DNA from 4 places in the Sphingobacterium sp. Lzh-3 genome. Region 1 is predicted to be linked to each of the others. Evidence: riboswitches for the same ligand, from Rfam matches in the RefSeq annotation. Region 1 holds a riboswitch; each other region holds the start of a gene.
What was found. Region 1 has a riboswitch for S-adenosylmethionine ahead of ACLCDV_RS15980 (O-acetylhomoserine aminocarboxypropyltransferase/cysteine synthase family protein). Riboswitches for the same ligand answer to the same signal wherever they lie in the genome.

Region 1 (7,896 bases):
TCGGCTCTTGTCTGCATCCCCACCTTCTTTGTTGCCTCATTGTTTACAGCGATTGTATTTCCATATCATTGGCCCTTGGTGATATTGCTAGCGGCGGCGGGTTTTATCTGTACGTTATACGGTATTTTTGGAGCTCGTTATGCTGCAATTGGAAACATGACATTGATTCTCATGAGTTTTGTGATCGGAATGGCCCCACAACAGCCCTTTGCTGTTAGTTTACAGATTACAACAGGATCCATTATATATTACTTTTTTAGCCTTTTACAGGCCTATATACAACCTTATCGCTCGCTAAAACATGCGATGGCCAATGGTTTTCATGGATTGTCCCAATTTCTATTGATACGATCCCAGTCTTACGATCCCGATATTCCTTTGAATATAACGTACAGTCGCGTAGGCAAAATTCATGGCCAGATCAGCGAACAACAGGAACAAATCAGGTCCCTTCTTTTTCGAGAAAAAAAAATCATAAGTCAACAGTGGCATAAAAGCAATTATTGGCTCAGTCAAGTTTATGGGTTAATTGACCTCCATGAGTTAATTATTGCACTCGATCACGACTATGATGCGATTCGCAAAAACCTTGCAGATACGGGCAGCCTCCCTTTAATTCGTCAAACAATCAAATTATTAGCTTTAGAAATTGATAGCTTTTCACAACCTAACAAGAGGTTTCGGTATGCACATCAATTATATCATAATAACTTTAAAATTAATGCCCTCTTACAGGATTTAAAAGAAATTCAAGAAGAGCAGGCCTGTCAAGCAAAAAGTATATTATGTTCGATCATAAGCAACATCGAAGCAATTATTGATGTACTCAACCGAATTCAGGTGGCTTTTTATCAAAATCAGGAAATCCAGGATAAGATTGACAGCAGTGAGTACCAACAATTTATCAATCGACCTTTGCGCAATCTCGCTGATCTAAAAAGTAAACTCCATCTGAATAACCCGCTTTTTCGATTTGCCGTTCGGATGGCTCTTCTTTTTGGAACAGGCGCATTGATCGGTATTTTGTTTCTGGATTTTAAATATACCTATTGGATCTTATTGACGATCGCTATTGTTGCCAGACCAGCATTTTCAATGACAAAAAAGCGTAATATAGAGCGTATTGTAGGCACATTCTCGGGTATAATAGTTGGCATATTCTGCTTAATTGCTATTCATTTTCTCCCGGCTCTTCTTACCATAGCTGCATTAGGTCTTTTCGGATTCTTTTTATTCAATCGATCTAATTACATGGTCAGTGTCATCTTTATTACCTTGGGAATTGTGATTGCGCTCAATTTGTTTGAAGGCAATATCAATCTCATTTTAGGCAGCCGAATGCTTTTTACACTTATTGGAGCATTCTTGGCTATAGCAGGTTATTTCTTGATACCTGTACGCCAGAGCACTGGCATGGTTCAGCTGGCAAAAGAGGTATCTCTTTACAACGAACATTATTTCCAGATCATCAATAACCGTCTGTCGGACGAAAGACAAAGTTCCTTTGATATACGACTGGCTCGCAAAAAAGCACAGACTGCCATGGCCCTGTTTTCGGACGCTATCAATGAAATGAAAAAAGAACCCGAGCATAAATGGATGGATTGGTCACATATCCACCATTTTCAGGCACTCTCTTATCAGGTCAACTCCCATTTGGTGGGTCTTTCGCTATCGTTAAACAAAAAGACGAATCACCACCTGACGTATGATATCCATAGTAGAATTGATGCACTTAAACCTCTTTTAACAGATTTAAATCAAATTGCAGAACGGATCAACTTAAAGAAATCATAATACCCGATTGGCAGTTACTTATCTAGTTTCATGGGACAATATGTGATCCGATCGGTATGTTATTCAAAATTCCTTTAACTAAAAAATAGCTTTTCTTTTGCTTTAATAAAAAAAGAATTTATATTTGTATCGTCTTCGAAAGAAGATTCTAATCAACACCTCCCTTAATCAGTAGGTCTTGATTTATAAAGAAGTGGCGAGAGACTGGCTCAATGACCCACTGGCAACCTTCAATTTGTTTGAAAAGGTGCCAATTCCTGTCCAAAACAATATCGTTTTGGAGCATATAAATAACATAAGACAATGATTATTAAACTACTGAAGTCCATTAAAAATTCAGGTTCAACACAAGTGAGCCGCACGATAAGCGAAAGTGTAAGCCATCATACCACTGTATTGATGCGAATGCGTATGCATATGCACTTCCACGCTTGTTAAAAATCATTTCCTTTTTCTTGGATAAAGATTTAACAGACCCTTCAAGGAGGTGTGTATGCTTCTCTTTTTACTTAGCAATTTCTTTTTGAACCCTTAAAATCTGATATATTATGTCTTCAAACAAAAATTTAAAATTCGAAACTCTTCAGGTTCACGCTGGCCAAGTCGCTGACCCTACTACGGGATCTAGAGCAGTTCCTATATATCAAACAACATCTTTTGTATTTGAAAATGCCGAACACGGCGCAAACTTATTTGCATTAAAGCAGTTCGGCAATATTTATACACGGATTATGAATCCTACTACGGATGTTTTCGAACAACGTATTGCGGCACTGGAAGGTGGAGTCGCGGCTGTTGCTGTTGCATCTGGCCAGGCGGCACAGTTTATTGCATTAAATAATATCTTGGAAAGTGGTGACAATTTTGTTGCCGGATCCAACTTATACGGCGGTACATTCAACCAGTTTAAAGTTTCTTTTAAACGCCTGGGCATCGAAGCTCGATTTGCAACGGACGCCGAGGCAGATAAAATTGAAGCCCTCATTGATGATAAAACAAAGGCCATCTATGTTGAAACAATTGGAAACCCAAGTTTCAATATTCCAGACTTTGAGAAAATTGCTGCAGTAGCGAAAAAATATGACCTACCGTTAATCGTCGATAATACTTTTGGCGCTGGAGGTTATTTATTTAAACCTTTGGAGTATGGTGCAAATGTGGTGGTTGAATCGGCTACTAAATGGATCGGTGGACATGGTACAAGCATTGGCGGTGTCATCGTCGACGGCGGAAACTATAATTGGGGCAACGGAAAATACCCGCAATTTTCCGAACCATCTGAAGGCTATCATGGCTTAGTTTTTTCCGAAGTTTTCGGTGAAGGCGGACCGTTTGGAAATATCCAATTTGCCATTCGGGCACGTGTGGAAGGGCTTCGGGATTTCGGACCAGCACTCTCCCCTTTCAATTCATTCTTATTATTACAAGGACTTGAAACCCTATCTTTGCGGGTACAACGCCATGTAGACAACACTTTAGAGGTAGCTAAATGGCTTGAGGCGCATCCACAGGTAGAAAAAGTAAATTATCCGGGCTTAAAAAGCTCTCCGAGTTTCGCTAACGCACAAAAATACCTTAAAAATGGCTATGGAGCAGTGCTTTCTTTTCAGCTCAAAGGTGACGCAGCACAAAAGGCCAATAGCTTTATCGACAGCTTAGAATTAATCAGTCACCTGGCCAATGTTGGTGATACGAAGTCATTGATTATCCATCCGGCAGCGACTACTCACCAACAATTGAGTGATGAAGATCAGGCAAATGCTGGAGTGTTCAAAGGTTTATTACGTCTTTCTGTAGGAATAGAACATATTGATGACATCAAAGCTGATTTACAACAAGCTTTTGATAAAATTAAATAATCAGATTTTTTCGGCTTAAAACGTAAACGTAAAATGAGTAAGCATATTTATCTGCACCCGGAGCCTTTTGTATTTGAAAATGGAAGAGAGCTTACTGATTTACAAATCAGTTATGAAACATTTGGCAAACCCAACGCAGATCGCAGTAATGTGATCTGGGTTTGCCATGCACTAACGGCCAATGCGGATGTACTGGATTGGTGGTCAGGTCTTTTTGGAACAGGTGAATTGTTTGATTCAAACGATTATTATATTATCTGCGCCAATGTCATCGGATCAGCATATAATAGCAGTAATCCGCTATCTATAAACCCAGCTACTGGACAACCTTACTACTTATCTTTTCCTGAATTTACAGTAAGGGATTTGGTCAAAGCCCATCAATCTCTTGCAGACCACCTGGATATCAAACAAATAGAGATCCTTATTGGGGGCTCATTGGGCGGTCAACAAGCATTGGAATGGGCCGTATCGCACAGTATAGCCATCAACCATCTAATCGTCGTTGGAACAAATGCCGTCCATTCACCATGGGGTATTGCATTCAATGAAAGTCAACGTCTTGCCATTACAACTGATCGAACCTTTTACGCCAATCATCCCGATGGCGGAGCTAAGGGTTTAAAAGTTGCACGCGCTATGGCACTGTTGTCTTACCGCAACTATACAACGTATGCCAACACACAAAAGGAGGATGATAAAGAAAAACTCGATCATTATAAAGCATCCTCCTATCAAAACTATCAGGGTGAAAAATTGGTGAAACGCTATAATGCGTACAGCTATTACTTCCTAACCAAAGCAATGGACAGCCATAATTTGGGTCGTGGAAGACGATCTATCGAATCCGCTTTAGCGAGCATCGACTGCCCAACTTTAGTGCTGAGCGTCAATACAGATTTGTTGTTTCCTCCACAAGAGCAACAATTTATCGCTCAACATATTCCCAATGCCCACTACCAGGAGATTGAATCTACCTATGGTCACGATGGATTTTTGATCGAAACAAAAAAACTCACTAAAATTATCAGCAGCTTTCTGCAGGAGCAAAAAGTGTACATCAACGAATTAGTATAAGAGAATAAAATACATATAAGAGAATTTAAGAAGAGATATGAGTAATAAATTAACAATAGGGATGTTTGGGTTTGGTGTTGTAGGCCAAGGTCTTTACGATATCATCAAAACTAAAAATCTTAATCTGGAGATCAAGAAATTTGTCATTAAAAACGGTGATAAAAAACGCTCGCTACCAGCAGATCTATTTTCTACCGACGCGGAGACAATTTTAGGTGACCCAGACATTAATACTGTTGTCGAACTGATAGATGATGCCGAAGCAGCCTATCAACTAACTGTTCGTGCCTTGAAATCAGGTAAAAATGTGGTATCTGCCAATAAAAAAATGATTGCCAGCCATTTGGAAGAGCTAGTTGATATTCAACATGAATATGGCACCAGTTTATTGTACGAAGGTGCAGTTTGCGGAAGTATTCCCATTATACGGAATTTAGAAGAGTACTATGACAATGAATTACTTCATTCTGTCAGCGGTATTTTTAATGGATCGTCCAACTATATTTTATCTAAAGTTTTCAATGAAAACCAGCAATATACAGATGCTTTAAAGAAAGCGCAAGAACTTGGTTTTGCTGAGACAGATCCCACCCTTGATGTCGGTGGGTTTGACCCAAAATTTAAAGTATGTATTGTTGCTTCCCATGCGTACGGGATCTATGTCAAACCAGACGATGTCTTTAATATTGGTATAGACAAATTGGGACAGCAAGATATTCGTTTTGCTAAAGAAAAGAACCTCAAGATCAAATTGATACCAACAGCGAAAGAGATCGACGGCAATAAAGTTGTACTTTACGTATTACCACGCCTAGTAGGCAAAGACAGCATGCTTTATAATGTAGAAAATGAGAACAATGGTGTATTGGTAAAAGCAGCCTTTGCAGACGAACAATTTTTCTATGGTAAAGGAGCCGGTGGCCACCCGACGGGCTCTGCTGTGCTATCGGATATCGCTGCCCTTCGCTATGGATACCGCTATGAATACAAAAAACATTTGGAATCCAGCACATTAAATTATAGCCAAGATTATTTAATTAAGGTTTATTTGAGATACACCGATGATGCACTGATTGAAAAGTTAAATTTCGGTGAAATCACAGAACGATATTACGCACCAGATTTCAAATATGTCATAGGACATATTAATCTTCAACAAATCGCAGCTCACAAAGCCGATTTGGATCAAGAAGGCAATTTTATTGCTGAAATCGCGTAGGCAATCAACAAACCAACCTACCTTGAAAATAGCCCCGAATGGGGCTATTTTTTTATTGCTTAAATTTAGTTGCCTTTCAACTTGAGGTCTAAAATCCCGCCTTCTACCAGACGTTCAAAAGGCAGCTGCCAACCTTTCCACAGGCGGTTATTCAACCGAACCTGATCAATAATATAACTATTGGCCTGCTCCTTCTTCACCTGAATGATAAATTTATTTTTTCTTAATTTCTCCGGCAATTGTATCGTTACCCGATCAAAAAGTGGCGCGCCAATCTGAAGTGCGGGCTTCTCGGTGGTGAGACTTCGTACGTCGAATAGGCCGATACTCGACAAGACATACCATGCGCCAAGCTGTCCTTGGTCTTCGTCTTGTCCGTAGCCATAACCGTGTATTGCATCATTACCATAAAACTCATTGCAAATTGCCCGTACCCATTTCTGACTTAAATCAGGTCTACCAGAAAAATAGAACAGCCAAGAGATATGCAGGTTCGGTTGATTACCATGATTATAAAGACTTTCAATCCCTGCGAAAGCGTCAATTTGTGTACCACCTCCAAACACATTCTTCTGCGACACCGTAAAAATACTATCCAACCGCTGATTAAACAGATCCTTTCCAACCAGTTTAACCAATTCCTGTGGGACATGCGGAACATAGAAGGTATACTGCCAAGCATTTCCCTCCTGAAATCCACGCCATGGTTCATAAGGGTTAAAGTTTGAAATAAACCGCCCAGTACTATCCTTTGGTCGCATAAACTTCGTTGTGGTATCGTACAGATTACGCCATCCATCGGATAATCCCTGAAATTTAATGTAGTCTTTTTGGTGCCCCAATGATTTTGCAAATTGTGCGGCTGCACCGGCAGAAAAAGCATATTCCAAGGTATGCGAAGCACCAAAAGGAGATCCATTGGTCATTAATTCGGGACTGCCATTATCATCTTTTATATACGGAGAATAACCTTTACGGACAAAAACGCCCACATCTAACTTCCCCGCTCCAGGCAGACGGTCTTTCCCTTCCAATTCATTTTTGCGCACCGCAGCATAGGCAAGATTCACATCATAGTCACGAATACCCACATTATACGCCGCTGCAATTGCCAAACCTGTAAAATTAGTCCCTACACCCGAAACGTATTTACTGTTGGCAATACCGTCTCCTAGCCAACCTGCATCGCGATAGACCAACAATTGACTCTGAATCCAGTCGTTGTAATAGTCCGGATAAGCAATGGACCATAACTGTGTCAAATTCCAAAATGCACCCCAGATCGCATCGGTATTATAATGATGATGAATAGGTTGCCCCTGTTTATTTAGAGCAATCTGCCCTACCGAGCCATCATTTTTGGGATATGCACCATTGACGTCGCTTGAAAGCCCACGACCCAGTAAAGCATGATACAATCCAGTATAAAATTTAATGCGGTCGTCCACTTTCCCCCCTTCCACCAAAATTCTTCCCAGTTCACTATTCCAGGTTTGCAAGGCATTTTTCTTTGCAGTATCAAACGACATATCCTTTGCTTCTTTAAGCAAATTCAGTTGTGCATTTTCCACAGATGTATAAGACAAGCCGGTCTTGACTTCGATAGATTCCCCTACTTGGGTATCAAATTTCAGGAACACGCCGGCCCCCTTTCCTTTTATACGGCTATGTTGATCGAAAGTCGTGGAATCGCTAAATGTTCCAAAAGATTTAGGCTGTTTGTTTATCTCCGCGAAGAAAAACATCTTAACATGAGCACCCTGCTGATATTTTTGTACGTATACAGGATTGGTAACCACATATCCCCAGACGTGCTGTTTGTCATAATTCACTTCAGCATCAACGACAGGGCCACTTTCCCCCATAACATGGCCAATATCGAAAATAAGGTTGGCTTGTTCCGTTTTTGGGAAAGTATACCGATGAAAACCGACGCGCTTGGTT
Region 2 (7,896 bases), 990 kb from region 1:
TTTCGGGTGATAACCTGCTTACTGCGACCAAATTTAAGGGCTTGGACCCTGAACGCTATGGAAATGGTGATCTGGTACAGTATCCACAAAACAAGATTTATTCATTTGGTGTACAAGTTAACTTTTAAGTGCTATGAAAAAGAAATTTATAACAGCGTTGATGCTATCCGGCCTATTTTTAGCTTCCTGTAACAGTGCCTTGGACCTCAACCCTTTGGATCAGATTGCTTCGGACAATTATTTTAGCAAAAAATCGGATTTTGATAATGCTTTGGCCGGTGTATATGCCTCGTTGCAGAGTGAAGCCTTTTCTTTTGGGATGCCTTTCCGGGATTGTCTGACCGACAATGGCTACAATCAGTTCAATTCGGGTAGCGTCAATGAAATCGTCGGTGGGAACTTAAATCCGACCACCGGGGGCTACGAAACCGGTATTTATAACGATGCTTATGTAGGTATAGGACGTGCCAATCGCCTGATCGAAAAGCTTCATGGCTACAATGGCGCCGATATGAACGATGGGGAGAAAAAAAATATGGAAGCCGAAGCCCGCTTTATTCGTGCTTTTGTGTATTTCCAATTGTACAGTATCTATGGTGAAGTGCCACTTGTACTGACTCCCCTCAGTTTGGAGAATCAACGTCAGCCAAAGGAAACTGCGGAGAATATTCTAAAACAGATTCGGGCCGATCTGGATTTCGGGATCGCCAACTTAGCGGCTAAACCTTATTTCAACAATGGGGGGCATGCGACCGCAAGTTCTGCAAAAGCCTTGAAAGCACGGGTTTTACTGTTTGCGGCTTATGGTGACAAAGGGGTGCCCGATTTAGCAATTCTGAAAGAGGTAAAAGATTTATGCACCGATGTCATGAAAGAGTATACCCTGAGTACGGCTTTTGAAAATGTCTTTCGCGATGCAACACAGAAGAATAATACTGAGATTATCTTTTCGGTCAATTTTCTGGCACCGAATAATACAGCCCCCTGGGACATGTACCTCGGCGATTGGATAGCAGCTTCACCGTTGCAAAACCTCGTGGATACCTATGAATGCAAAGATGGTCTGCCTTATGGTGAATCACCTTTGACTGACCGAGCCAATCCCTTCAAAGATAGGGATCCGCGCTTGAGCAAAACAATTTTCGTGGATCATCCCGACTTTGGCGGCGGTAAGATCCATACACCGTCCAATCCGCGGCCTACAGGTTATGGGGTGCTGAAATTTTTGGATCCGGCCAACTTACCTTTTGGCTTTTCAACATTGAGCCAACAGGATGCTGTTGTACTGCGGTTTGGAGAGGTGTTATTGATGTATGCCGAAGCACAAAATGAAATCGCCGGACCAGATCAATCGGTTTACGATGCTATGAATACATTGAGGAGCCGCGTTCAGATGCCCGGGTTCCCTGCCGGTTATACCAAGGAAAAAATGCGCGATCGTATCCGCCACGAAAGAAGGGTTGAACTTGCTTTCGAAGGACTGCGGCATTACGACTTGATTCGTTGGCATATCGCAGGCGAAGTACTCAATGCGGTCAAAGACAGTAAAGTGCCCTATCATTTTGAAGACAAATTTTACCGCTGGCCATTACCACAAACAGAAATTGAGAAAAGCGCAGGTGTGTTAATTCAGAATCCAAACTATAAATAATAAGATTATTGCCTTCTTTTAAATCGGCAATTTACTAAACCAACCACAGCAGCGCGCACGAAGTCCTTTCGATGCGCGCTTTTTTTTGCCGATAAAGATTATTGTAAAGGAATCAGGACATTCTGTTCCAAGCGTACAGGGACATGCTTCACCGAGGTAAAACCGTCTTCCTTGGAAATGATGTTGGAAAGATCCAGTCCTCTTTTGGAGAACGTACTGATCAAAGCTGTTCTAAAGGTTGCCTTGGCTGAACCCCAGCCTTGTCCCAAAATGGTGTCATTGTTGAGCTGGATCAGTTCATCTGTTGAGTAATAACTGAATTTTTCCAGTAAGTGTTGGTAAAGATTTGTTGTAGTAGCCATACAATTTAAAAATTTAAAAGATTAAACCATAAACTGTATCCAGATCTTGTTGGGGAAAATAATCGTTCTGTGACGTTTATTTTGGTCGAAACCCGTATTAATTTACCACCGCGGTGCCTGCACTCGGTTGGTATTGCATCATGCAATTCTGAATACTCTACAAATATAGTAGATTATTTTTTATAATAAAAAATATTTTTGTTTTTAAGGGTAAATGAACTTTAGCAACAGGAATAGGGCGGTCAAAAGCGAGGCGCATTGTTGGCTGTGATTTGGTTATGAAGCGGATAGCTGGGCGAAAAATTTATCATGTTACTGTAATCTCATCGAAAATACTTTTAAAAATAGAGATAAGACAATACTTTTGCGCCATGAATAGAATTGCGGAAATTAACGAATACATTGCTACCGAACGCGAGGTATTATTGCAACACCCCTTGTATCGTAAGATCAAAACGATCAAGAATCTACGTTCTTTTACAGAAGGGCATGTGTACGCTGTATGGGATTTTATGTCTTTACTAAAAGCTTTACAGATTAAATTGACCTGTACGACTTTACCTTGGTTTGCGAGTGAGCATCCATCAACACGCTATCTAATCAACGAAATTGTATTGGCTGAGGAATCGGATGAATACATTGATGGTCGTCGTTTGAGCCACTTTGAGATGTATCTGGATGCCATGGATGCTATGGGTGCCGATCTTCATCTGGTCAATAAATTTATTGCTCACGCCAAAAAATCGAGCAACATATTCGATGTCATTGCAACGACCACATTGGACAAGCGGATCAAGGACTTTTTGAATTTTACATTCGAAGTGATTGCTGAGGGCGAAGTGCATAAAATAGCTGCAGCATTTACATTTGGACGCGAAGATCTTATCCCGGGAATGTTTACCTCTATTTTGGAAGAAATTAAAACAAATTTCCCTACAGCCAATCTGGACAGCTTTATCTATTATTTTCAACGTCATATTGATCTGGACGGCGATGAGCATGGACCTTTGGCGATGCAGATGATCACAGATCTCGCGAAGGACGATGAGGTTAAATGGACGGAAATGAAGGAGATTAGTAAAGTTGCGCTACAAAAGAGAATACAGTTGTGGAATGCAATAGAAGATTCCTTATACGGATAGTTTGGTTTTATACCATCCGGAAAGGCCTTTCAAATCAACGTTTGAGAGGCTTTTTTTTGTGCTTTAAAAAAGGATATGGTAAGATCTTCTTGGCAGATATTGGTCTTTTTGATTGAATTGATGAAAAAATGTCTTTTTTCCATAACATATTGGCGTTTGTGAAGAAATCCAAGTTCCAATAAGTGTCTAAGTTTGCAACGCAAAAAAATTACATAGCACACGTGAACTTTTTTCCTCCCTATTGGGCAAAAGGCATACTAACCATAGGATTGTTAGTATGCGCTATTTCGGACACCTTCGCCCTCGATTCTTTGCGCATGTCCCTGAAAGACATGATCGACAAAGCACTACAGAACAGTAAATACATTGAGCAGTCTTATTTGCAGCTCAAAGAAACTGAGGTGGCGGTACAGCAGCAACGCATGGAGTTGCTGCCCAAGATTTCCGCCCGAGCTTCTGCTAGTTATGCGAGTAATATGCCTGTGTATGATCAGGGGCTTTTAAATAAACCCGCCCAGCATGATATCATTCATTACTTGTACGATAGCGGCCTGGATTTTTATCTGAACCTCTACAACGGGCATCGGGACCTGATGAAAATTGAGTCCAAAAAATTGGAAAATGAGCTGGCTAGAATCGATTGGAAGAATGCCGCGGCGCAGACGAAATTGGAGGTTTGCAATCTTTTTTTGGATTTGGAACTGTCGTATAGTAACCGATCTTTAATCGAGCAGGATATTGCTGATCAACGGGCACAGCTCAAGGAGATTGAGCATCTGTATAAGGCGGGTGTTGTATTGCACAGTGACGTCTTGCGTATTTCGTTGGAGCTTTCGAAGCGGGAACTGTTGCTCGTGCAGATCGGTCATGATATTCAGGCTGCAAATCAGAAGCTGCAGCTAATTGGTGGTATTACTGCGGAGATTGTGCCCCTGCCCGAGCAGTTTCAGGTGGAAAACCCCAGCTATGAAGCGCTTGTTGCCGAAGCGCGAAGCCATGCTTTTTCCCTCCTAAAATCCGAACAGGAAGTGGTTATGAAAAAGTTGTCGGTCAAACAGGCGCGATCAAATTATCTTCCTGAGTTGGGCTTGACCAGTACATTCACTTTTGCCAATCCACAGGTTTTCTTGTATCCCTATAACCCCAGCTGGTATAATCTGAGTATCACAGGGCTCAAATTAACCATACCGATCTCGGCAATTTATCTCAATAAAAACGTGGTGCGCGGAGCACAGATCGCCTTGGATCGACAAGAGGTAAAACACCATCATGAAGAGGAGATTCTGGAAAATCAACTATTACAGGCCCTGTTGGATTATCAATTGGCTATTAAGCAGCAGGACGTCTGTCAAAACAATAAGGCTTTGGCGCAGGAAAATGCACGAATTATAAAAAACAGGTATTTTAAATCATCGGCTTTGATTACAGATCTCTTAGATGCTGATATGCAATACCTAAAAACACTTTTTGATCTTGAAACCGCACATATTGCGCTACAGAAACATTATTATTTTATCGAATTTTTGAAGGGTACTATCTAATGAAACCTAAATCACGAAGAACAGTTGTGGAGGCACAACTCACTCGAATCACCAACTGGTTGGCTGGAATTGTCTTGTTGGCCTTGCTGTTATGGGGCGCTCAAGCATTATGGATGCGCTTGCGGTATACCTATACAAATGATGCACAGGTAACACAGTATATCAATCCCATTGTTTCTCGGGTGGGCGGATATGTGGTTTCTGTGCATTATCACGATCATCAATTGGTTAAACGGGGTGATACCTTGTTGCTTATAGATAATAAGGAATATAAATATGAGGCTGATCAGGTAGCGGCATCTGTGAATAAGGAAGCTGCAGAGATCAATGTTCTTCATAGTCAAAAGGAAATTCTCCAGGCGGAACATGAGTCTTTACGGACCTCAATTGCTGCCGGGGAGGCTCGGGTAACCAAGCAACAGTTGGAGTATGATCGCTATAATTATTTGTTTCAGGAAAAGTCTGCAACGGCACAGCAACTGGAGGATGTAAAAGCGACGTTGGATGTGTATAAGAGTGAGCTGGCTTCGTTAAAGCATAAATTACAGGCGTCACAAGAACGCGTGCATGATGTGGATATGAAAAAAGGTGTGGTGGATGCCGAACGTGTTCGTTTGACGGCAGCTGTCGGCCGTAAAAGGCTTGATGTTGGGTATACCGTTATTCGCGCACCTTACGATGGGCAGATTGGCAAACGCACAATTGAAAAAGGTCAAATGATAAGTGCTGGCGAAGTTTTGGGCTTTATCGTCAATAGAGAAACCCCAACCTGGGTAACGGCTAATTTTAAGGAAACACAACTGCGTTATTTGCATCTTGGCAATAGGGTTGAGGTGGTTGCTGATGCGTATCCGGATCAAAAATTCTATGGGAAAATTATTTCCATCTCCCCGGCTACGGGTTCTGCATTCTCCCTTTTGCCGCCAGATAATGCAACGGGCAACTTTGTGAAGATTGTACAACGCGTACCTGTGCGCATTGAGCTGGATAAGCAAAGGGGAGCCCAACAGCTTCTTTCAGGAATGAATGTGAATGTGTTGGTATCAAAAAATCAGAACTAGTGAAAGGAATTTTCAAAGAATGGGTGCCGGAGTGGTTGATCAAGCTTATCCTGTTTAGCAGCTTGATGCCGAGTATGGTCTTATTTTTCCTGCCCGGTGCAAATACAAATGTCACCGCTGGATTTTACGGCGCCCAACCCAGTGATGTCCAGTTCCTGATCATTTTGTTTTATGCTGGTTTTGTTGGATTCTACGTTTTAGAACGACGCTTTTTTTTATACTTTCCCATCAAGCAGTACTACATTATTTTTAATCTTCTCCAGCTCTTGAATTGCTTTTTGATGTACAGAATCACCGATATCAGCTGGGTATATGGCCTGCGCTTTTTCCAAGGGATGTTGTTTGCTTCTGCCGTAAACTTATCGATCTCCATGATATTCTCACGGTTGAAAAGCGATCGGGCTAAGGAAGTAAGTTATGCTGTCTTTTTCGGCATGTTACTCTGCAGCTCCCCATTTAATACTTTCGTCACGGCTGAATTTATCGATTCATTCAATTTTGATCAGCTCTATCTATACGCTGCCTTATCATTTGTACCCGGTTTATTGTTGATTATGCTGTCGATGCGCTCTATAAGGCATATACGCCCTTACCCTTTGTTTTCGTTAGACTGGGCAAGCTGTATTTTCTATAGCCTTGTGATCGTCAGTTTTGGCTATTTAATGGTGTATGGACAAGAAGTTTATTGGTTTAACGATCGGCACATGCTGATCATATTCGGGGTAGGTCTAGCGTTGCTTATTCTTTTTATTGTTCGGCAAATGGTGCTCCGGCGTGTGTATGTTCATTTGGCGATTTTTAAAAATAGGAACTTTCTCTTGGGCTTATTGATTTTGTATATGATGTATATCGAGCGCTTCTCCTTGACCATCTCAAATCAATATCTCGTACAGGTTATTCAACTTGATCCTATTCATTTGTCCTATATCCAGTGGTTTAATATTGCTGGTATCGTGGCCGGTGTTCTGGGCTCATTGTATTGGATGCTTGGGCAAAGGCTGGTAAAATGGATCTGGATTTCGGGCTATTGTTGCTTGCTGCTGTTTCACCAATGGATGTTTTTCTCCTTTGAGGGGCAGGGTAATGATGCGCATTTTTGGATACCTTTGGTTTTACACGGACTCGGAGTAGGGCTTATTATGGTGCCCACCATCTTATTTTGCATTACCAGTTTCAGCCCTCAATTGGGGGCTTCTGCTGCTGCGGTCTGTCTTGCTATCCGCTACCTGGGCTACACGAGCAGTATCGGTTTGCAGAATTTTTTCAAATTGTTTGAATCTGCCCAGCACCAACAGGTGTTTCGGGATCAAACGGAAGTGGGCAACCCCTTGTTTCGGGAGTACCTGCAGCAGGAATCCGCCGGCGTTTTAAACCATGGATTACAGTATAAGGAACATACAGCCGCCTTAAAGCTCGTTGCTGAGCGGGTCAAGATCCAATCCTTTGTGCGCTATGCCATGGATTATTATGAGATCATGTCCATGATCAGTATCAGCGTACTTTTGCTGATACTGATTTCGCCTTCCTTGAAAAGTATGTATAAGAAGTTGAGAAAAAACAGAATCTCCCCAGCTTAGATCTCCTGAATATCCCATATCCCGGCTGTGCGTTGGAGTTCAACCAATGCTACGGCATAATTGTAACGGGCTTCATAATAGCTAAGCTGGGTATCATTGTAGGTCCGTTGAGCATTTAAAACTTCCAGTAGGGATGTTTCGCCTCTTTTATAGCTGTAAACCTTTCCTTCCAAAATTGCTTTTGCTTCCGATAGCATAGCGCTGTCAAATAGCTGTACCTGTTTTTGAGCGGCCTGGTAGGTTAGGAACGCTTGCGTAACTTCGATCTGAATGCGTAGGAGTACATCTTGATAGGCAACCTCGTCCTGATCGATCTTAAATTTTGCGGCTTTAAGATCGCCCGTTTTAAAATTTGAGAACTTTAAAGGAATTGAAATACCTGCATTTATAGCCGTAAACTGAGGCGTTGGGGCAGTTTCATTTCGTGCTTCTCCATTATAGGTAACGCCAAATGAAAGTCCGAGGTCTATAGCCCGGTTGGCCTGCGCCAATTGGAGCAGACGCTGTGACAGCTGTTTGTTTTGTAGGGCAACTTTTAGATCGCTGCGGTCATTTTGGGCTA
Region 3 (7,896 bases), 2.0 Mb from region 1:
CTTCATTGTCGATCAACTGGAGATATTTTTCCAGTACCTTGGCAATTTCGGAAGCGCTCAGCTTTTCCGTTTTTTTATTGGTTTTGCTAGCGGAGATTATTTTATTACGCGATTTACCTTTCAGATCACTTTCGGAGATGTTAAAATTCTTGAACGTTTCACTAAAGGCTTCAATCGTCAGCGAGAGTGCTTCCGTGAAGGAGTTTATCTTCTGTTCAACTTCCTGATTGAGGAGATTAAAAACCTCCTTTGGATTGGCCGAATTGATGTAACCATCAAATTCCTGAAAATTTTCAGAGAAAATAAGACTTGCCAAACCCATTAATTGTTGGCGGTAGTTCCAATTTTCATTTTTTGCTATTTTCTTTTCCGCATAAGCGATAATCCAATCCAGTAGGTCGGGGCGTTCATCCAGCAATTGATTAAGCATGACCGTTAGGTCATTTTTCACTTTGTTGACATTCATTTCAATCTTATAAGCAGCATCAAGATTGAGTTCATACGTGAATGCACGAATAACTTTTTGGGAAAAACCATCAATTGTACTTATGGTAAAATGACTGTAGTCATGTAGGATACGTCGATACACCCGAAAAGCTTTCTCTTGTACCAGATGCGGATTCCAATCTGGTTGCTGCTGAAGTAAAAGCTTTCTGAAATCTTCAATTTTAGGGCTACGATTGCCTGTTGCCAAGCCATGGAGTACCGAGAGGATACGTTCCTTCATCTCGGCGGTTGCCTTATTGGTGAATGTCACCGCCAAAATCTCCTTATAGCTATTCTCGTTGGAGAGTAGGAGTGTGAGATAGTGTAAAGTTAAGCTAAAGGTTTTTCCCGAACCGGCTGAAGCTTTTAGTATTTTTAATGGCGCAACAGATTTCATAGAATGAAGGTAGAAAGTAAAAAGTGAATTGGCAAAAATGTCGCTGACTATTTCGAAGCTATTGTACACAAACGGTTCATCCTGTTTACATTTGGTAAAGATGCCCTTTTAAATAAAGGAGTTTTTTGTGCCTTGATTTTTGAAAAGTTTGTTGTAGCTGCTTTATGGAAGCAAGAAAAGACGAAGGTCTCAAGGGTAGGTATTGCGCTTGAAAGAGCTTGTTGAAAAGAGCTAACCCTATCGTTTTCAGTGAAGTTTTATTAAATGCTTTATGGAAGCAAGAAAAGACGAAGGTCTCAAGGGTAGGTATTGCGCTTGAAAGAGCTTGTTGAAAAGAGCTAACCCTATCGTTTTCAGTGAAGTTTTATTAAATGCTTTATGGAAGCAAGAAAAGACGAAGGTCTCAAGGGTAGGTATTGCGCTTGAAAGAGCTTGTTGACAAGAGCTAACCCTGTCGTTTTCAGTGAAGTTTTATTAAATTATAATGATGATTAAAAAAAAATAACTATCTTTGCATCCCCTCTAGTATGAAGCTCGGGGGATATGTTGAATACATAAAATAAAATTAAAAAATGGCAACTAAAATCAGATTGCAAAGACACGGTAAAAAAGGACGTCCTTTTTACCACGTAGTCGTAGCGGATTCTCGCGCTCCACGTGACGGTAAATTCATCGAACGTATTGGTTCTTACAACCCAAACACAAATCCAGCAACTATCGTTTTGGATTTTGAAAAAGCTTTGGATTGGATGAATAAAGGTGCTCAACCAACTGACACTGCTCGCGCTATCCTTTCTTATAAAGGTGTTCTTTACAAAAAACACTTGCAAGGTGGTGTGAAAAAAGGTGCTTTTGATGAAGCTGCTGCTGAAGCTAAATTTACAGCTTGGACTGACGCTCAAGAAGCTAGAATCTCTGGTAAAAAAGATGGTTTAGCTCAAACTAAAGCTGAAGCTAAAAAAGCTGCTTTAGTGGCTGAAGCTAAGAAAAAAGAAGAAAAAGCTGCTGCTGTAGCTGCTAAAAATGCTCCTGTAGCGGAAGAAACTGCTGCTGAAGAGACTGAAGCTCCTGCATCAGAAGAAACTGAAGGTTAATTCTTTCATAAAGTATTCGAGAAAGCCGACTCAATCTTGAGCCGGCTTTTTTTGAAACAGCCAATAGGCTAATGGTTTGCCAAATCATGTCTCACAGCTAATCGCTAAATACGAAATATATGACTATTGATCAAAGCTTTTACATTGGTTACATCAGTAAAACAAGAGGTCTTAAAGGAGAAGTACAACTATTTTTTGAATTCGAGGAATACGAGAGTTTGAATATCGATGTTGTCTTTGTGGAAGTGAACAAAAAACTTGTTCCTTATTTTGTTGATACCATTAAATTTCAAAAAAATAGTACAGCCTATGTGACATTTGAGGATGTGGATCATATCGATAAGGCTCAAGTACTTGTACGTAAAAAGCTATATCTTTCCAATGATAAGATGCCCGAGCGTGATCCAGACGATTTTAGATATACTGATTTAATCGGTTTTTTAGTGATTGATGAAAACCATGGTGAACTGGGGCAAATAACAGACGTCCAGGAATTTCCACAACAGTTTGTCGCTTCGGTAAATATGGACGGTAAAGAACTGATGTTCCCGTTGTCTGATGATTTGATCTTAGGAATCGATGGCGAAGAGGAGATCATTGAAGTTGAATTGCCAGAAGGCTTAGTGGATCTTTATAAAGAATAAGCATATCGCCAGGCTTATTCAAATAAATAGCAGTATACAAACTATTGCAGTAATTTCTTATCTTGGTCTGTATATTATTACTGGCCATAATTATTGATTGATTTTGAAACCGTTATTACTACTGCTATTTATATTCTCGTTGTCTTCTTGTGCTTTCTTTGGGAAGAAAAAGGACTTTCCTGAAGGCAATTACCAAATGATACTGGGCTATTCAAATGAGGAGTATCATAAAGTAAAAAGAGAATCACCCCAAAATGTGGAGGCAGATGCCTATGGTAATGATCCTATGCTATACCGGTCCTTTCTCTCACTCCAGGATAAAGATAAGTTTGTGATGGCGATCGATGATATCTTACTCTTCGGCAAGTATAGATTCAACGGCGATCGATTAGAATTGAATGATGAGAAAAAGGGTAGCCTCGCCTTAGATATTGTTAAGGTAAAAGGCGATTTTGTTCAGCTGAGAGGTGATTTTTCACAGTTTAGCTCAGCGCATGTACCCACTAGCGAAAGACTTTATATCAACTTTGCGCTAGATAAAACTCCTATCCGGGAGACCCCGAGCAAATTTGATAGCCAGGTGAATCTATGGCGAAATGCCCCTGTAAAATCAGAAAGTGAAAAGGAGATAAAGACCCGGACACTGAATTTTGTAGATTATTCTATCGCTTATTTCCAGCACATATCAAGTTCTGGCACACATCACGATTATCGATTGGATGGTGTTGAATCACCAATTATTTATGCTGAGAATGGCATTGTGCTAAAGAAGTGGGAAGATGTTCCTGAATCCTGGAAGGAATTGTTTTACAATGAACAAAATGCATTAGTTGCCTATCAATATTTATTTGATGGTTTTAAATATGGATCGAAAGAAGAGTACCATGTTACCGGACTCTTACTGATCACATTTTATCTCAAAAATTTACGAAATTCCCTGGCAACGAATCTTTAGCCGATCCTGTAGTGACGTAGGCAATCTCTTCGCTGTCAATGATCCTCGGTCGTTAATTTTATCTGTTTTTTTAAGTCTTTTACTTTTGTTGGAGCGTAAATTTCTATTATTGCTTGGGAATAAATCCGAAGCCGTACTTATTGCAGTCTTTTTGCCACTATTTTTGCCTTTTCGAAAAAATATTTTTGTCGTTTGATTTTTTAAAACGATATTAGCAACGCTTATAGAGAAAGGCCGAGGGACTAGACCCGTTGAAGCCTTAGCAACCTGTCTTGTTCAAGGTGCTAAATTCTACCCTACTCCATGTGGGAAAGATAAGTTACATGTAGATAAACGATTCCTCGACGTGTGCGTTTCGATGTAAGCCAACCAAACTAAAAACAGTTTTTTAATGAAGATTATCGATCATATCCAGAATGCCAAAGGAAAAACATTGTTTTCTTTTGAGCTATTGCCACCGGCGAAAGGGCAGGGCATCCAAAGTATTTTTAAAACCATGGATGAACTGATGGAGTTTAAACCTCCTTTTATCGACGTAACCTACCATCGGGAAGATTATATCTATAAAGAGCATGCGAGTGGATTACTGGAACGCGTTTCCTATCGTAAACGTCCTGGGACAGTGGCGATATGTGCTGCAATCATGAATAAATATAAAGTAGATGCGGTGCCCCATTTGATATGTGGTGGTTTTACAAAAGAGGAAACTGAAAATGCATTGATCGATTTGAACTTCCTGGGGATAGATAACGTCTTGGTATTGCGGGGAGATGCACGTAAGGGCGACGCCGATTTTATACCGACCGATGGTGGACATGCTTTTGCAACAGACCTACTTGAACAGGTAACGGATATGAATAAAGGAAAGTATCTGCATGAAGACATTATCACATCGGAAAAGACTGATTTTTGCATCGGAGTAGCGGGCTATCCCGAAAAGCATTTTGAATCGCCAAATTTCAATACTGATTTTAAATATCTGAAACAAAAAGTCGATATGGGAGCAGAGTTTATTGTGACTCAGATGTTCTTTAATGTTGAAAAATACAAAGAGTTTGTAACAAAATGTAGGGACAATGGAATCCATGTGCCTATTATTCCGGGATTAAAACCACTGACAACGAAAAAACAGTTGGTTACCCTACCAAGGATATTCCATTTAGATATTCCAGAGGAACTGAGCGATGCTGTTTCAGCATGTAAAACGAATGCCGACGTCAGACAAGTAGGTGAAGAGTGGTTGGTGCAACAATGTCAGGAGCTGATTAAATTTGGCGCTCCGGTTTTACATTTCTATACGATGAGTAATCCTGGTCCAACAAAGAAGATTGTTGAAAAACTAGCCTAACTCATAAAAGTAATACGAAAAGGGAGCTGATAAGCTCCTTTTTTTATGGCAGTATTCGTTGTGAAAGCCTAAAATATGTTCAGAATTTCGATCGTGTGGTTTAGGTCGATCGCTATTTTCAGGGTTTAATAGCCTGTTTATAGTCAGATACTTGTGTTAAATAGTGTTAATTAACTTATTGGAATCAGGATAACTTTTTAACTTAAAAGTGCTAAAAAAGATTTTAACAATAGACCAAATTGACCTTATGACGTACACTAGATTAAATTCTCTACTCGGCTTTGCTTGCGGACTAATTGCTACATGTGTCTATATCGCCACCGTTGAAAAGACGGTAAGTTGGTGGGATTGTGGTGAATTTATTGCCTGTGCCTACAAGCTGGAAGTGGCACACCAGCCGGGAGCACCATTATTTCTTCTTATTCAGAATATATTTTCCAACCTAGCTTTGGGTAATGCAGGTAAAATCGCCTATTGGATGAATATTGGATCCGCAATCTGCAGTGGGCTTACTGTTACATTTTTATTCTGGACGATAACAGCAATTGCCAAAAAGATACTCAACAGGCAAGAGAACGTTCAATTATCGAATTATTCCCAAATTTTTGCAGCGGGTTTAGTTGGTGCAATGGCTTTCTGTTTCAGTGATTCATTCTGGTATTCGGCTGTTGAATCCGAGGTATATGCGATGTCTTCATTGTGTACAGCAATTGTTTTTTGGGCAATTTTAAAGTGGGAAGTCCGTGCAGATGAGGAAGGTAGCGATCGTTGGCTGGTTTTTATTGCTTTTGTTATGGGCCTTTCGATCGGAGTGCACTTATTAAATCTGTTGGCAATTCCGGCTATAGCGATGGTTGTCTATTTCAGGAGAGCAGGACAGATCAGTGCGAAAGGTACAATAAAAGCTTTCTTGTTAGGAGTGTTGATCTTGGGAGCCGTATTGTGGGGAATTATTCAATGGTTGGTCGGTTTAGCAGCGAAAGTGGACCTTTTATTTGTAAACTCACTAGGTTTAGGTTTTGGCTCAGGCATCTTGTTTTTGTGTCTGCTGTTGGGGAGCTTTCTCATTTATGGCCTATATTATTCTTATAAAAAGCGGCAATACACACTGCATACCGGGTTGCTGGTCTTTTGTTTTATTCTATTTGGGTATAGTTCCTATACCATGGTTTTGATCCGTGGAAAAGCGAATCCCTCGTTAAACAATAATGCGCCGGACAATGTGTTTTCTTTTTTGGGTTATCTGGGCCGGGAGCAATATGCCCGCGAACCTTTATTCAAAGGACCCTATTATGATTCGCAAGCCGTTGATGTGGAGCGTAAAACCGCTTATCGCAAAGATGAGTCTGGTTATATTCCTTTTAGTCAGGTCGATAAGTATACGTTTGATAAGGAAACTTTCTTTCCCCGCATATATAGTCAAGATGGAGCCCATCAGGCTTATTATAGGAGTTACCTCAATTTGAAGGAGGGGCAGCAACCACAGTTCTCGGATAATTTTAAGTTCTTTTTTAATTTTCAACTGGGGGATATGTACACCCGATATTTCTTGTGGAATTTTGTCGGTAGACAGAATGACAGGCAAGGGTATGGGACCTATAGTGACGGCAATTGGTTGTCGGGGATTAAACCATTGGATAATTGGCGTTTGGGAGGGCAAGATAAAATATCCAAATCGCAGGAGCATGACCCGAGCCGGAATACCTATTTTTTCCTTCCCTTGCTACTGGGAATAGCCGGTGCAATCTGGTTGTATCGAAACAATAAACCTTATACCGTGGTCTTGACCTTACTGTTTGTGTTTACGGGTATAGCGATCGTTGTTTATCTCAACCAAACTCCTATGCAACCTCGGGAACGAGATTATGCTTACGTAGGATCTTTTTATGCGTTTGCGATCTGGATCGGACTGGGCGCAATAGCATTTGTTCGGTTTCTCAATCGTTTTGTACAAACACGGTATGCGTTGGCCACAGGTATTTCTTTCGCTTTATTGGGCGGTCCCATTATTTTGGTCCATCAAAATTGGGATGATCATAATCGCTCTGAAAAATCGCTGGCAAGGGATATGGCACGTAATTATTTAGAATCCTGCGCTCCAAATGCTATTCTATTTACCTATGGAGATCATGATACATTTCCTGTATGGTATTTGCAAGAAGTGGAAGGAGTACGTCCGGATGTTCGGGTTGTGGTATTAAGTTATCTGACTGGCGATTGGTATATGCAGCAGGCCAAGCAGCCGACGTATCAAGCGGCAGGTCTTCCCGTGACGATCCCAGCTGAAAAGACGAAAAAAGGCGTTCGTGATTATATCCCTTTTGTGGATAGACAGCTTGACAATGCGGTGGATATACAGCAATTATTACAGTTTGTCACATCGGATGATCCGGAGTATAAGGTTCAGCTGAATTCAGGTGATATGGAAAATTATTTCCCTTCCAAGAAGGTCCGATTGCGCGTTGATAAAGAGGAGGTGGTTAAGAAGAATGCGGTTCCGGCTTATTTTCAAGGTGCTATTGTTTCTGCAATGGAATGGGAAATTCCGAATGATCATCTGACCAGGGCGGATTTAACCCTGTTATCGGTGCTTGAAAATAACCATTGGGACAGACCGATATATTTTTCGAACATGCTGCCAAGTGACATTAAATTGGGCCTGGATAAATACCTGGTCAATGAGGGCTTTACTTCCCGATTGATGCCTGTCGCTGCTACAGATCAGTCGACAGGAAAACGAAATGAACAGGCCGGGCTAGTTAACATGGAAGCATTATATAACAATATTATGCATACGTATCAGTGGGGCAATGTTAAAAATGCACAGTATTTAGATACCGATTCGTTCCGCTTTACAAGTATGTACGCCCGTGATATATTTGGAAAAGCCGCCCGGATGCTCTTGGCCAATGGTCAGGTCAAACAAGCTGGGGAAGTAGCGAAAAAGGCATACGATCAATTACCCGATCGTG
Region 4 (7,896 bases), 3.0 Mb from region 1:
GTTGTTTCCTGTAATAATTCCACGACTAAAAAAATCGAAGTAAAAGATACGACTGCTGCAATTGACATAAAAAAAGATACGGCCAAAACGCTGTCGGAGAATAGAGGGGGAGAAGTGCCAATACCTAAATTTAGTTCTGCTGAGACACAAAAATTGGCGGAAGATTACACAAAATATATTAAGGAATTTATCGCTGTTGCTAAAAGTGGCGATGTTGTTAAGCTGAAGGAGCTTGCGTCCAAGCGACAGGAATGGGCTACCAAAGAAACTGAAGCTGTTTCTAAGTTTACACCGGAAGATGCCAAATTGTGGAAGGCTTATGCGGAAAATCTAGGAAAGGCGCTAACGGCTAGTTTGACAAAGTAAGCTGAGAACAGTAAAATAGGTAGGGCAGTAAAAATGCCCTACCTGTTCGGTCATACTAGAAGGGTAAATCATCCTCGTTCTCATCAGGAGGAATAGATATCTCTTCTTTACTATTGTTAGGATCTGATAATACCAAGAAATTATCTACTTTAATTTCTGTAACATATTGTTTTACCCCATCTGCATTCTCATAGTTACGATAGGTAAGTTTGCCCTCGACCATGAGTTTGGTTCCACGTTTGCATTTCTTTTCAATGGTGTTGTTTTGGTTACCCCAAACCACGAGTGTGTGCCATTGGACCTCTTCAACCCACTCGCCGGCTTTGTTCTTGAAAAGATCATTGGTGGCGAGACGTAATATGGAATAATTTGTGCCGGTGGAAGTTGTTTTGATTAATGGATCGTTTCCTAAGTGCCCAACCAATTGTACTTTGTTACGTAATGTGCTCATGTGTCTAATTTTTAAATGTTTTTAATAATTCTTATTTTAGTTGACGGTCATTGGCTATCGATGCCAAATGATCTTAAGCAAAGGTGGGGCGGGGAAAAGAATATAGTCGTCTATTTACCATTTGTATTCGACTATAGTCGATTGTAACCGTTTGTTGTCGTTTAATCTTCCGTTATGAGTTCTGTCGAGAAAGTCTGCCTTGAATGTGGCAAGGGTGTATATGGCCGTTCTGACAAGCGATTTTGTGATGATGCTTGCCGGAACGCCTATAACAACAAATTAAATAGCGACCAGACCAATATGGTGCGCAATGTGAATAATATCTTACGAAAAAACCGCCGCATTTTATTGGATGCGTTGAGTGGGGAGGGGATGGTCAAGATACAACGGGAAAAGTTAAAGCGGTTGGGATTTGATTTTAAGTTCCATACACATACTTTTTCCAATAACAAGGGCCAGACCTATAACTTTATTTATGAAACAGGCTATCTGTTGCTGGAGAATGATTGGGTATTGATCGTTCAAAAGAAACCACTGTGATTTTAATCGCAACAGATTCCTTAGTATTGGTCTAGTTTGCTGAACTGAGCTTGGCCTTCCTTATTGCGATATAATTAAAAATAGTGAAGGTTAGAATCAATAGGTAATAGCATACTGGGATGAGTAAAAAGTAGGCGCTATTAAAGATATCGCTTAAAAAAGACGGTAGCGAAATCTTAAAAAAATCTGCAATAATGATATAGCCTATGAAACTTCCGAGAAAAAATAGTCCAACAGCATGTATTACAATTATTTTTTTTAGGTGCTTACTGTATAAGGCATCTTTGTTTTGCTTCGTATAGCCCATAATCGCTGGGACCAGTAATCCTAATAATGGATTGACCAGAAAGGTGAGCGATGCTAAATATAGCGCTTTAATACTTCCTGTTTGATTGTTGTCGATACTGATTTGATTTACATTTGGCATAATGAGTTGTTCTAAAGGTATTTCCAAGATTTGACTGATCTGTTTGAGACTAAATCCACTGATTTCTTCAGTGCCTTTTTCGATGCGTTGCACTGTTCTTAGCGATACACCCGCCTGATCGGCGAGTTCCTGCTGCGTTAGTCCCTTACGTTTTCTTGATAGTTTGATTAATTGATTAGCTGATTGACTTTCCATAGTCCAAAGATGGGGAAATAGTCGTTGAATTTCAGCGAAATTGATGCGACAATAATATGCCAATATCGTGCTGTAAGATATAACGGATTAATAATCAAAAGTTTTTGGGGATTTGATAAATATTTTGAATCTTTGCAATTTAACAGAGTAATTAATAAAAACGGAAGAATATGTTTGCAATATTAGAAAATCCCGCTTCGTCCACAGAGAAGATTCTCGGGAATATTCTTCGGAATACGGCCCTTTCCTAATCTTCTTTCTTAATACGTTAAGTAATCTACGTTGATATTGGCTAAAAATTGGCGCTCTAAATGGTGGCCCACTGTTCCAATATGCTTAGCTTATGATGGAGTTTTAAAAATCCAGCTGCTTTCGAGGGTATTGTGAAAGCTGGATATGAATGTTATGTTTTAGAAAATTTTATGAATTCAGTAAATAAATATGTCCTTCAGGCACTGGATAACTATCCTATGTATTTGGAGGAGACCATGGAATCCTTATCCTATGCCCTGTCTTATGATGAGTCCAATACAATGGCGCTGTGTTTGATGGGAAGAGTTCATGCCGAACAGCTATTGGATTATGAGCAGGCAAAAAGATATTTCCAGGAAGCTTTGGTGCATAATGTGCAGGCATTGGAAGTATATCCTTATTTCATTCAGACGCTGATTGATATGGGGGAGTATGAAGCTGCAAAAAAGACGATTAAATTTGCTTTGACACTTCCGGCGATGCCCTTGACAGGGATATGGATCAAGAAAGCACTTCTATTTGAAAAATTGAGAAAATACAAAAAGGCATTGAAGGCGTTAAAGATGGCAAAACTTGAAAATGTTGATCTTGATTTTTCGTCAAGCCTGAAGTCGATTGAAGATCGGATTAAGGGGAAACAGGAAATTAACAACGGGAGAGAAAAGGAAAACAAGAAAGAAAAGAAGAACACCCGAAAATAGGCTCACATTATCCGGATGACGGTTTTTGTTTCGAACCAAGGTCCAATAAAAAAGCCCTAGATGAAATTTCATCTAGGGCTTTATCAATATAGTTTAAGAATTATTCTGCTCTTAAGATTTTCGCAGCCTCAACCATCGACTCTAAAGCCGCTTTGGTTTCTGGCCAAGCACGAGTTTTTAAACCACAGTCAGGGTTAACCCAAAGTTGTGCTGCTGGAACTACTGCTTTTGCTTTACGCAATAGATCTACCATCTCATCTTTGCTTGGAACACGAGGTGAGTGAATGTCATAAACACCTGGACCAATATCGTTTGGATATTTGAAATCACCAGCGAAAGCATTCAACAATTTCATTTGAGAGCGTGAAGTCTCAATCGTGATGACGTCAGCATCCATTGCAGCGATGTCTTCGATGACATTATTGAACTCAGAGTAACACATGTGTGTGTGAATCTGTGTATCGTCTTCTACATTTGATGAAGAAACACGGAAAGCACGTACTGCCCAGTTCAAGTAATCTTTTTGATCAGCTTTACGAAGCGGTAATCCTTCGCGGATTGCTGGTTCATCGATTTGTATGATTTTGATACCTGCTTTTTCCAACGCTTGTACTTCATCCAAGATCGCCAATGCAATTTGGTAAGTGGTTGTTGAACGCGGTTGATCATTACGTACGAAAGACCATTGTAAGATAGTAACCGGACCAGTCAACATACCTTTAACCGGACGGTTAGTCAATGATTGAGCGTATGAAGACCAACGGACAGTCATATCTTCAGGACGGTATACATCACCATAGATAATCGGAGGTTTTACACAACGTGAACCGTAAGATTGTACCCAGCCGTTTTGTGTGAAAGCGTAACCAGCCAATTGTTCACCGAAGTATTCAACCATGTCGTTACGTTCGAATTCGCCATGTACTAATACGTCGATATCCAATTGCTCTTGAAGACGGATTGTGTTTTCAGTTTCTTCTGCGATTGCTTTATCGTACTCTGCCTGCGTGATAGCACCTTTTTTCAGGTCTGCTCTCCATTTACGAACATCTTTCGTTTGTGGGAATGAACCAATAGTTGTGGTAGGGAATGCCGGCAAGTTGAACTTCGCTTGTTGCGCTGCTTTACGGTCAGCAAATGCTGAAGTACGTTTCGCATCGTCATCAGTGATATTGCTTGTACGTGTTTTAACCTCAGGTTTGTGGATCAGTGGAGAAGTACGACGGCTTTCAGCTGCAGCTTTGTTCGCTTCGAAGCGTTTTGCTGTTTCAGCATCAACTTCACCTTCTGCTAATACGGCTAAGTCTTTTACCTCAGCTAATTTTTGTTTAGCAAATGCTAACCAGTTTTTTACTTCAGCTGGTAGCGATTGCTCATTGTGTTCATTGTCTAAGTCAAAAGGAACGTGCAACAATGATGAAGAAGGAGCTACCCATACACGGTCTTTTCCTAATGCATCAACAGCTTGTTTGATTTTAACCAATGATTTTTCGTAATCATTTTTCCAGATGTTACGGCCTTCTACAATACCCAAAGATAATGTTAATGAAGCAGGAACTTTAGCTAGTACCGTATCCAATTGGTTTTCACCGCGTACCAAATCCAAATGTAAAGCATGGATAGGTAGGTTAACTGCGATATCTTCGTTATCTTTTAAAGCTTCGAAGTAAGTCGTCGCGATTAATTTGATATTTTTTGCTGCTGCAGCTAATTTTTCGAAAGTAGGTTGATATAAAGCTTTTACTTTAGCATCTAAATCCAATGCTAAGAAAGGCTCGTCAATCTGAACATATTGCGCACCGGCCTCAGATAGTTTAGCTAATATTTGCTCATATACTGGAACAAGTTTATCCAATAAATCGATGCGGTCGAAGCCAGCTTCTTTTTCTTTACCGATCAAAAGGTAAGTGATAGGACCTAATAGAACTGGTTTAGTATCGATGCCCAATGATTTTGCTTCGTTATATTCATTTAAGAATTTTTCGGACGTCAATTTGAATTCTTGATCTTTTGTGAATTCTGGCACCATATAGTGGTAGTTCGTATCCAACCACTTGGTCATTTCCATTGCCGTCACGTCGATTCCTTCTTGTTGGAAACCACGCGCCATGGCAAAATATAGATCTAAGCTGTAATTGTTGTCTACTTTATTCAATAAAGAATGGTAACGAGCAGGAATTGCACCAACAGTAAGGGTTAAATCCAATACTTGATCGTAAAAAGAGAAATCATTGGAAGGGATCAAATCTATTCCAGCATCTTTTTGTGTTTTCCAATTGCCTTCACGAATTTTTTTTGCTGTGTCCAATAATTCCTCAACAGAAGATTTTTTAGCCCAATAGGCCTCATTGGCTTTTTTCAATTCGCGGAACGCGCCCACACGAGGGTAACCTAAATTGTTAGTCAATAACATAATGAATGTTTTTAATATTTCTTTTTCAACTATATTTCTTGCTAGAGAGAGAAGGACACACTAGAATTTGGTGACTTCGGCTTATCATTCCCATATCAAGTAGGGTAGAATTTAGCACCTTGTCAAGGGACAGGTTGCTAAGGCTTCATCGGGTCTATTCCCTCTGCCTTTCTCTATAAGCGACGCTAAGTTAGAACATTTCTTTTTGAAATGCAAATTTTTTATAAAAGTGCGTCAATTTTTTATATTCTACTAAGGATAAAATTGTTTTGTTCTTTTCTTTTCATCCATGATTTAGTGTATGCCCTGTTTCAATACGCCGTGTAGCATAAAAAATGGGGAATGACTGTTTCTCATTCCCCATGCTTTTAGCTTACCAAAAGTTTGTAACCTTTTCCGTGTACATTGACAATTTCAACTTTACTATCTTCTTTTAGATATTTACGAAGTTTACTGAGAAATACATCCATACTTCTACCCGTAAAGTAGTTGTCATCATGCCATATTTTTAATAAAGCTTCTTCCCGGGTCAGCACATCATTTTTCTTTAAACAAAGCAAGCGTAGTAGTTCCGCTTCTTTAGTGGATAGTTTTTGCATCTGTCCTTTGTAAGAAATTTGCTGACTTGTATAATCAAAGAAATAATCGCCAATTTCAAATTTATCAGCAACCACTTCCTCTTCTTTGTCTCGAACACTGCGTTTCAGCAAAGCATTGATGCGGAGCAATAATTCCTCTACTCGAAAAGGTTTTGTGATATAATCATCTCCCCCTAATTCGAAGGCTTCGGTTTTATCTTCCATCATCCCCTTTGCTGTGGCAAAGATAATAGGAACTGTATTGTTTGTTTTTCTGATTTCACGCCCCACTGTAAATCCGTCCTTTTTTGGCATCATGACATCGAAAATACAGAGGTCGTAGTTATTTTTTTTGAATTGAGAAATCGCTTCATCTCCATCCGTGCATAATGTGACGTCAAATTTTCCCTTTAATTCGAGATAGTCTTTTAAAAGATCCCCCAAATTAGGATCATCTTCTGCTAATAATATCTTTTGCATAATGATTATATTAATTTTCACCAATGTCCCTTGATGCTGATAAATCAGCTTTCCTCAACCTTTGAAATTTTTTAAAGAGGAAATATACAAAAAAGGAACGTTTTATTTTTTAATAGGCAAAATTACTTCAAAGGTCGTGCCCTTATCTTTTTCACTTTTAACTGTAATTTTTCCGTTCAGCCTTCTCAGGATGTCCTGTACATAACTTAAGCCAAGACCAAATCCTTTGACATTATGAACATTTCCTGTTGGAATACGGTAGAACTGGTCGAAAATCTTTTGCAGGTGATCCCGGCTCATCCCAATACCGTTGTCGGCAATGGTGACGACAATGGTATCACCGACATTTTTTGATTGTATATTCACATGCAGATCTCCTTTGTTGTACTTAATCGCATTATCCAGTAGATTATAAAATACATTTGAAAAATGCAGCTCGTCACCAACAACTACATCTTTCGTTGCCGCTAGATCTACGGAAAATTTTCCGCCTATATTTTGCATCCTTAACTGCATACTGTCGGTAACTGCTGAAACAAGATCATTAATTTGCACATCTACCTGGTCTAACTTTAATGTTTCCTTTTCCAGTCGAGCTAGATCAAGTACACGTTCGATGTGATTTCCTAGCCTAACATTTTCGTCATAGATGATATTGGCTAATTTTTGAACACGTTTATGGTCTGCATTGATGTCGGGGTCTTTCAGCGATTCACTGGCAATCATGATGGTCGCAACAGGTGTTTTAAATTCGTGCGTCATGTTGTTGATGAAATCTGTTTTCATTTCCGAAACTTTCTTTTGTCTGAAGATGATAATCAATGTATATGCAAAACAACCCACCAATAAGAATAGGAGTGCAAGCATAGGCAGAAGCAGATAGCCCATATTATCTGCGATTATTGCCTTTTTATTGGGAAAGTAGATTGTTAATTTTCCTGGTGCAGCACCGATATCACCTTTAAATAGAGCAGTAGAGTATTTCGTTGTATTAGTAGGGTTGTTTAAAGCAGCCTCGTTTAGGATATTATTTAGCAATATATTGTTTGTACTCCATATTTCAATATTAAAAGGAGCTTTAATATCGCGTTGAGCCAACTCATCTTTGATCAGTTCCTGGACAATGATGACATTCAACCGATCCTTTAACGGACGCTTTGCTAGCTCCATTCCAATAGCAACATCTTCGATGTAATCTGCCTTTTTACCACCGAGCATAGCAACGGAGTCGTAAACGTTGAAACCGGACCAAGAATTCTTTCTGTTTAGCACATCGAGCCTTTTTTCCAAATCAGAGATGGTTTTTGCAAGTTTTGCATTCTCTCTTGGTGGTAACGTGGCTACCCTAAATTTTGTCTGTTGATTGACCAATGGGTCCATTAGTGGGATAACAAACCGCGTGCTGTCATCTTTCCCATTCACCTGATCATCTACTTTTGACGCATTTAACATGATAAAAGCCTGTACTAGATTATCGTCTGTAAGCTCATTTG

Region 2: another riboswitch for S-adenosylmethionine. It lies ahead of ACLCDV_RS20180 (5-oxoprolinase); the one in region 1 lies ahead of ACLCDV_RS15980 (O-acetylhomoserine aminocarboxypropyltransferase/cysteine synthase family protein).
Region 3: another riboswitch for S-adenosylmethionine. It lies ahead of metF (methylenetetrahydrofolate reductase [NAD(P)H]); the one in region 1 lies ahead of ACLCDV_RS15980 (O-acetylhomoserine aminocarboxypropyltransferase/cysteine synthase family protein).
Region 4: another riboswitch for S-adenosylmethionine. It lies ahead of metE (5-methyltetrahydropteroyltriglutamate--homocysteine S-methyltransferase); the one in region 1 lies ahead of ACLCDV_RS15980 (O-acetylhomoserine aminocarboxypropyltransferase/cysteine synthase family protein).

The regions. Positions count from the first base shown of each region.
Region 1 is NZ_CP177226.1:3,784,331-3,792,226, forward strand. Features, by position in the region: gene ACLCDV_RS15975 (FUSC family membrane protein) at 1-1,797, shown strand, start outside; SAM riboswitch class I at 1,978-2,090, shown strand; gene ACLCDV_RS15980 (O-acetylhomoserine aminocarboxypropyltransferase/cysteine synthase family protein) at 2,346-3,656, shown strand; gene ACLCDV_RS15985 (homoserine O-acetyltransferase family protein) at 3,690-4,733, shown strand; gene ACLCDV_RS15990 (homoserine dehydrogenase) at 4,771-5,952, shown strand; gene ACLCDV_RS15995 (GH92 family glycosyl hydrolase) at 6,018-7,896, opposite strand, start outside.
Region 2 is NZ_CP177226.1:4,779,094-4,786,989, reverse strand. Features, by position in the region: gene ACLCDV_RS20190 (SusC/RagA family TonB-linked outer membrane protein) at 1-128, shown strand, start outside; gene ACLCDV_RS20185 (RagB/SusD family nutrient uptake outer membrane protein) at 134-1,651, shown strand; gene ACLCDV_RS20180 (5-oxoprolinase) at 1,750-2,013, opposite strand; SAM-I-IV-variant riboswitch at 2,081-2,174, opposite strand; gene ACLCDV_RS20175 (DUF3050 domain-containing protein) at 2,385-3,155, shown strand; gene ACLCDV_RS20170 (TolC family protein) at 3,377-4,696, shown strand; gene ACLCDV_RS20165 (HlyD family secretion protein) at 4,696-5,757, shown strand; gene ACLCDV_RS20160 (hypothetical protein) at 5,757-7,334, shown strand; gene ACLCDV_RS20155 (TolC family protein) at 7,331-7,896, opposite strand, start outside.
Region 3 is NZ_CP177226.1:5,766,740-5,774,635, reverse strand. Features, by position in the region: gene ACLCDV_RS24180 (UvrD-helicase domain-containing protein) at 1-883, opposite strand, end outside; gene ACLCDV_RS24175 (30S ribosomal protein S16) at 1,456-1,977, shown strand; gene rimM (ribosome maturation factor RimM) at 2,097-2,621, shown strand; gene ACLCDV_RS24165 (hypothetical protein) at 2,725-3,576, shown strand; SAM riboswitch class I at 3,795-3,897, shown strand; gene metF (methylenetetrahydrofolate reductase [NAD(P)H]) at 3,968-4,924, shown strand; gene ACLCDV_RS24155 (DUF2723 domain-containing protein) at 5,172-7,896, shown strand, end outside.
Region 4 is NZ_CP177226.1:578,515-586,410, forward strand. Features, by position in the region: gene ACLCDV_RS02265 (hypothetical protein) at 1-366, shown strand, start outside; gene ACLCDV_RS02270 (single-stranded DNA-binding protein) at 422-817, opposite strand; gene ACLCDV_RS02275 (hypothetical protein) at 992-1,357, shown strand; gene ACLCDV_RS02280 (helix-turn-helix transcriptional regulator) at 1,389-1,979, opposite strand; gene ACLCDV_RS02285 (hypothetical protein) at 2,402-2,932, shown strand; gene metE (5-methyltetrahydropteroyltriglutamate--homocysteine S-methyltransferase) at 3,033-5,345, opposite strand; SAM riboswitch class I at 5,424-5,527, opposite strand; gene ACLCDV_RS02295 (response regulator transcription factor) at 5,714-6,403, opposite strand; gene ACLCDV_RS02300 (sensor histidine kinase) at 6,506-7,896, opposite strand, start outside.